Regions from separate parts of the Clostridium malenominatum genome, predicted to be linked through region 1. Evidence: riboswitches for the same ligand, from Rfam matches in the RefSeq annotation. Region 1 holds a riboswitch; each other region holds the start of a gene.

Region 1 (2,271 bases):
TAAATCTAGAGATAAAAGAAAGTGGAGGATTTCTCGGTCCTAAATATCCAGAAGATGTAGCCATATTAGAATTTACAGGTAGTGGAGTCATAAAGGATATAGAAACTTTAAAAAGTATATTTAAGCTATTTGAAGTTATATTAAATAGAATGGCTGATTTAGAAATAATTCAAAGAAAAAATCCAAATGTGGAATTATAAAAAATTGCAGAGCAATTTTTAAATAGTTTTTAGTGTTTTAGTTAATGTGGAAATTCCTTATAAGGAATTTCATAGAAAAGAAATCCCCCCAAGGGGATTTCCACCACAACTATAAAACTAATTATCTAAAAAACTAAATAAAATTGCCCTGCAATTTTATTTCACGTAAATCATATTACCAATTCGAGCTGTCATAGGTCTAGACCATATCCATTTATTTGTAGCACTATCGTCAAAGTAGTATAAAGCACCCTTGCTTGCGTCTACCCCAGATAAAGCCTCTTTAGCAGCTTTTTTAGAAGTTTCGGTAGCAGGTTTGTTTATCCAACCATTTGAAACAGGGCAAAATTGGTAGTATCCATTGCTTTTTTCATAAATTACAGAAGAAATGGTATTTGGGAACTGTGAACTTTTTACTCTATTTATTACAACAGCTGCTACAGCTACTTGGGCATTATAAGGTTGATCCTGCGCCTCTGCTGTTACAAGTCTTGCTAAAAGATCCAAATCAGCAGCAGTATATTTTATAACTGGATTAACTGCTGAAGTACCTACATTAGAGTTTGTCTTAGGTACATTAAGAACTTGTCCAATATAAAGTGTATCGTTCCATTTATTATTTGCTTTTCTCAAATCATACAAGCTTATACCATATTTTTTAGCGATTAAATATAAGCTATCACCACTTTTTACAGTGTAAGTTTCACAAGGAACTTTTAGTACTTGTCCAGGATAAATATTACTTCCTGCAATATTATTACTTGCCATTAAATTGCTTGATGTGGTATTAAAAACCGTTCCTATCTTGTATAGAGAGTCACCAGAAACTACAGTATAGTTTCCTGCAAATGCTGGACTATATAAGGTTAGTGTTAAACCTAGCGCAGTTAGAAATGTTTTTAAAGATTTTCTTTTCATCATTAATAAACCTCCTCTAAATTGCCTCCCAGGTTAGTTGACGGGTTCGGGTCAGAGGTACCCTACTACAATGTGAGATTCACCCCAAAAGTATCCCCGGTACTTCATAAGAAGATTCGGCGTAGTTTTTATGAACTAGTGCCATTTTAACAAAGGGTTAGGAGACATGTCCATGGTGGAATTTTGGTAACTTAGGTTAATTGTGGTCTATTAGGTGATATAATATTTAGGTAGAATAAGCGGAAAATAGGCAAAAAGGAGAATATAATTATGACAAAGGATAAATGGATAGAAGATATTGAAGAATTAGCCTTAGAACTTCCTAAAAGGCATAAAAATTTATTTTTCTATAAGAAAGAAGAAGAATTTTATGAGGAAATTGAAGGATTAAAAAATAATATAGATAATCACGATAGCTATGAGATTGCAGTAAACTTAGGGAAAATTGTTGCATCCTTTAGAGACGCTCATACCTCCCTTAGTTTGCCAGTAAGGTTATTGTATCCCATGGAACTATACTGGTTTAAGGATGGAATATATGTAACTCATACTCTTGAAGAATATAAAGAAATGCTAAATTGTAGAATAACTCGTATAAATAATATAGAGATAGAAGAGATTATAAATATTTTAAGCGAAATTGTGTCCTATGAAAATCAATGGCTTTTAAAATCTCAACTACCTAAGTTTTTACCTGCAGTAGAAATTTTATATGGCTTAGAAATTATAGATGATTTCGGAAGTTTAGAGCTTACATGTGAAGACAAAAATGGAATAGAGAAAACATTAGAAATTAGCCCTCTATCAATAAAAGAGGTTAGAGAAAAATTAAAATTATCATCCATTGATAAAATCAATCTGACTTTATGTGAAAAAAGCTCAGATAAATATTACTGGTTTGAATACTTAGAGAATTTAAAAACAGTATATTTTAAATATAATGCTTGCAGAAATATGGATGAAATAAATGTCTATGATTTCTGTGACAAATTAATTAAATTCATAGAAGAAAAAAATGTAGAAAAGCTTATTATTGATTTTAGAAATAATTTTGGTGGAGACTCTAGATTATTAGATCCTTTTATTGAGTATGTAAAAAGCTCTAAAACAATAAACAATAAAGGTAATTTATTTGTAATAGTGGGGAGAGAAA
Region 2 (2,271 bases), on a different contig from region 1:
TGAACGGCAGCATATTTGACAATCTCACCCTTTGTAAAAACTACTTCCTTATCCTTTTTATCATCATTAATTCCTATTTTATTTTCTTTTTCAGTGGTAGAAGTCTTATCTTTTATATTTTTTAGAATAACTCCTCCCGCGAAGACTAATGAAATCATGAATATAAACGTAATAATAAAAGAAATAGCTTTGTTTTTCTTTTTTCTTTTTATATCATATCTAGTGTATCTTATTTTCATCACCCCGTTTTAAAATATTATCTCTATAAATAATATTTATAACTTGGGATTTTTATGACACTAAAAAATAAACCCCACATAATTTGTGGGGCAAATAATTATCTAAGTATTCTTCTAGCACCTGCATATCTAGAAACATAATAACTTCCTGAAAGATCACTTATGGTAACTTTTCCACTTCCTGAAGAGGCATGAATAAATTGTCCTCCCCCTATGTATATACCAACATGGGATATACTACCATATGTATTAAAAAACACTAAGTCACCTGCTAACAATTCACTTTTCTTAACCGATTGTCCAACTCCGAACTGTGTTCCTGTATAGTGACCCATTCCTACTCCAAATGCAGCGTAAACATACTGAGTGAAACCTGAACAGTCGAAAGCTTTTGGTCCTGCTGCTCCCCATACATAGGGTCTACCTAAAAAATTATAGGCATAGGACACAACATCACTTCTTCCACTTCCACCTCTACTGTATGAAACCGACATTCCTGACGCCGAATTAGAGCCCTTTGACTCATCATTTTTCTTTGGAACTATTATAACTTTGTCTGTTTTCACTGTAGCTGATCTTACTGCCATTCCTTTGCTGTTTAAATCAATAGTTGCATCTGCTTTTACAAAATCTACTCTTATTATTGTCAATCCTAGAAATAATAGAAAAAACACTGCAATTGAACTTAACTTTTGTCTTGAAAAATTCATTTTCTTCCACCTTTCCTGCCTCCGAAGTTAGCTGACGGGTTCGGGCAAAGGTTACCCTACTTAGCAGTATTAATATATTGCTAAGATTAACCCCTTTTTAACTGGTTCCTCCGTACTTAAGATAATCTTAAGATTCAGCACCTCTTCCATTATAATTGAAATTGTAATATAAAGTCAACAATATTTAAGAAATTTTTAAGAATTATCTATTTATTTATAGAACTTTTATGTATTTTAATCGTATAACAATGTATTTTCATAAAAGAGGGTATTAAGCAGTACACTTAATACCCTTATAATTAATACCCTAATTCTTTACCAACAATTATTACTTTTATTCTTCCTTTAATTAGCTGTCTTTTTAAAACTACATAGGCACTGCATATTCTTTCGTCTGTAGTGCATTCAGCACAATATCCTAACTTAGCGCAAGTGGTGTTTTTATTAAGTCTTCTTGCATTCACAGGAGCAGCTAATGTTTTAATTCTAGTTTCTGCTTCCTCTAGATTTTTTACTATCTTATTAACTCCTGCTATTATAATTACTTGATCAGGACCAAACATCATTGCTGCCACTCTATTGCCTCTCCCATCAATGTTATATAGCTCACCTGATTCAGTCAAAGCATTTGTACTACAAATATAGGTATCTGCTGAAATAGCATCCCTATATAGTTTCTTTAGGTCCGCTGGAGATAATTCCTCATCATATCTATCTAAAAAATTATATTCTCCACTTCTTAAGTAATCAATGACTCCTGTTTCAAACAAAGTCATTGAGCCACCAACTGTAACTGTTGAATTTTGTTTTAACAATTCCTTTAACTTTTCTTTTAACTCTACTTCATCTTTAACATAATATCCTTCCATATTATTTTTCTTTAATCCTTCAATAGTCCTTTGAACTTTCTTCTCTAAATACCATAAAAGATTCTTGTCCACTCAAATCCCCTCCAAATTATTTTTTTAAAATGAGCATATCCATTTGTTTGCCATTTATGTCATAATAATTTTTAGAAACTCTTTTAATTTTGTATCCGTTTTTTTTAAGAAATTCTATGGTTCTGAAACTATCTCTCATAACTGTTGTATAAAAATACTCTATATTATATTCTCTATTTAAATAACTATTAACCTCATCAATTACTCTACTTCCAATACCTTTTCCTCTATATTCATAATCTATCATTAAACACCATATCCAGGCCTCTGAGGGGTTTTTAAATTCCACTCTTCCTTTCAGTATACCTATGGTCTTGTTTTCAAACTGTATTTTACTAAAAAATTCATTTTCACTTATATAATATTCTAAAAATCTATCGT
Region 3 (2,271 bases), on a different contig from region 1:
TATTTAATAACACCAGTTTGTAATATTGACTCTTTAATTGCTATAGAAAATGTAACTGATGAAAACGGAGTAGCAACTTCATCTACAATGGTAAATAGTTTTTTACCTTATTTAAATAAAGATATGAAAGAAAAATTGAAAAATATAAGTATAGACAAGATTTTTAAAGAAATTAGTGGAATACCTTTTGATGAAGCATTGGAAAAATTAAATTCAGTACTATCATAAAGTAAATTAAGCCTCTATAATACACTCTTGTATTATAGAGGTCTTTTGATTAGTATAGCCGTAACCGTAAAAAAATTTTATTTTCCAGCGGCTTTTAAAATAGCAGCTTGATGTTGAGGATCTTGTCTATTATCTTTATGTCTTGTACTATTTAAGAAGTGTATATCTATTACTCCACTCATTCCATTGTTCTTAACAGCATCTAAATTTTCCCCTGTTCCATAACCGCCTGAACGATTGCTAACAGTTGTTACTGCTGGTGCTGAATCAACTCCAGCATGAGGCATAGCTGTCATTGATGCAGCTATTTTTCTTCCATTAATATTAATTATAACGGGCCTTCTTACCCAAGAAAAACCACCCCAGATGCTTTTTATAATGTTCGTATCTGATATAGTTAAAGCCTCACCATCAATATGGTTTGTCCCAAAAGTTCTCTTAATATTAAAATATTTACCAGTACCTAAATCTGTAACTCGTACATTAGTACTTATAGGTATTATGCTTTGTACTTGTTTCCAATCTAATAACTCACCATATTTGGAGGCATTGGCATTGTTTGAGGTATTGCTATTATGTAGGTTCTTTTGAGAAGAAATTGATAGACCACCTCTAGATGGTGATTGTGTTGATTTTGTATTTTTCTTAGGTGTACTGCTTGGACTTGAAGTTTTCGCATCAGCTTGTTTTGTATCCTCGACTTTTTTAGAATGCTCTATTTGAGGTTGAATAGCATCACCTGTGATGTCTGTACTTTGCTCTAAGGATTTGCTCTCACTTATAGACGAGTTTGATGCAATAGGTGTCTTTTGCTTTGTGCTTAGTTTAGTTGACAGTACATTGGAAGCGCCAATAGTCAGAACTAAAGAAGCTGCTAATGTTACAATAATTTTTTTCATTATTTTTACTCCTCACTTGTGCCTACGAGGTTAGTTGACGGGTTCGGAAAGAGGATTTCCCTACATATTTAATGATTCACCCCAATGATATTCCCCCGCTGTCAATGACATTCGGCAAAATTTATATTTTGTTCAATAAAAATTATACATAAAACTATAAAAAGTAGATACAGGTAATATATTCAATGGTTTTTTCTAGGGTATTTATAAGATATTTATTTATAGGAAATATTTTATAGTTGTATTGACAATATAGTATAAACTACATATAATGAACATATGAATACTTATTCATATGTTCATGTGTATGAGTGAGAGATAATAGTTTGGGGGAAAAATTATGAGCAAAGAAATTAAAAAACCTAATGTAAATATAAAACCGTTACAAAGTAGTTCTAAAGCTAATGTTAAAAAAGAGTTTATATTAGAAGGACTTGATTGTGCTAATTGCGCTAATAAAATAGAGAAAAAGCTTAATGAATTAGATGGTATTAACTCTGCTAATGTTAACTTTGCCACTAAAACATTAATTTTAGAAATTGAGGAAATTAATAGGTCAAGGGAGCTAATAGCTGCAACAAATGATATTGTTAAAAGCATAGAAGGGCATGTTAATGTAAAAGAAAAGCAATTCAATAAAATATTAAAAAAAGAATTACTGCTTGAAGGACTTTGCTGTGGTAATTGTGCTGCTAAAATAGAAAGAGAGTCAAATAATATAGATGGTGTAAAATCTGCTGTAGTGGATTTTGTATCTACAAAGCTTATCATAGAAATGGACAATCTTTCTAAGAAAAATCATATTGTAGAAAAAGTTAAAGAAATAGTTGCAAGGATAGAACCAGATGTTAAAGTTATTGAAATGGAAAATGAGAAGAAGACATCAAAACATGAAAATCATGACCATGGACACGACCATGACCATGGAGAAGGTAATAAGGGGGAAATAATGAGATTTGCAGTTGGTGCAGCCCTCTTTGGAGTAGCCACTGCCTTTAAGTTTTCATTTGCTGTAGAACTAATACTTTATCTAATAAGTTATGTGATCGTTGGTGGAGAAGTTGTGTTGAGGGCATTGAAGAATATAAGAAGAGGGGAAATTTTTGACGAAAACTTCCTTATGAGTATAGCTACAATTGGTGCC

Evidence for each region. A riboswitch is a leader RNA that binds a small molecule or an ion and turns the genes downstream of it on or off. The one in region 1 is predicted to bind cyclic di-AMP.
Region 2: linked by a shared signal. The riboswitch ahead of ABDZ69_RS02900 (C40 family peptidase) and the one ahead of ABDZ69_RS14935 (LysM peptidoglycan-binding domain-containing protein) in region 1 are both predicted to bind cyclic di-AMP.
Region 3: linked by a shared signal. The riboswitch ahead of ABDZ69_RS15810 (hypothetical protein) and the one ahead of ABDZ69_RS14935 (LysM peptidoglycan-binding domain-containing protein) in region 1 are both predicted to bind cyclic di-AMP.

The regions. Positions count from the first base shown of each region.
Region 1 is NZ_BAAACF010000006.1:114,167-116,437, reverse strand. Features, by position in the region: gene ABDZ69_RS14940 (DUF3137 domain-containing protein) at 1-200, shown strand, start outside; gene ABDZ69_RS14935 (LysM peptidoglycan-binding domain-containing protein) at 357-1,121, opposite strand; cyclic di-AMP (ydaO/yuaA leader) riboswitch at 1,126-1,250, opposite strand; gene ABDZ69_RS14930 (S41 family peptidase) at 1,389-2,271, shown strand, end outside.
Region 2 is NZ_BAAACF010000001.1:581,516-583,786, reverse strand. Features, by position in the region: gene ABDZ69_RS02905 (hypothetical protein) at 1-239, opposite strand, end outside; gene ABDZ69_RS02900 (C40 family peptidase) at 338-949, opposite strand; cyclic di-AMP (ydaO/yuaA leader) riboswitch at 951-1,099, opposite strand; gene ABDZ69_RS02895 (lactate utilization protein) at 1,249-1,890, opposite strand; gene ABDZ69_RS02890 (GNAT family N-acetyltransferase) at 1,907-2,271, opposite strand, start outside.
Region 3 is NZ_BAAACF010000012.1:43,459-45,729, reverse strand. Features, by position in the region: gene ABDZ69_RS15815 (hypothetical protein) at 1-228, shown strand, start outside; gene ABDZ69_RS15810 (hypothetical protein) at 306-1,127, opposite strand; cyclic di-AMP (ydaO/yuaA leader) riboswitch at 1,132-1,254, opposite strand; gene ABDZ69_RS15805 (heavy metal translocating P-type ATPase) at 1,468-2,271, shown strand, end outside.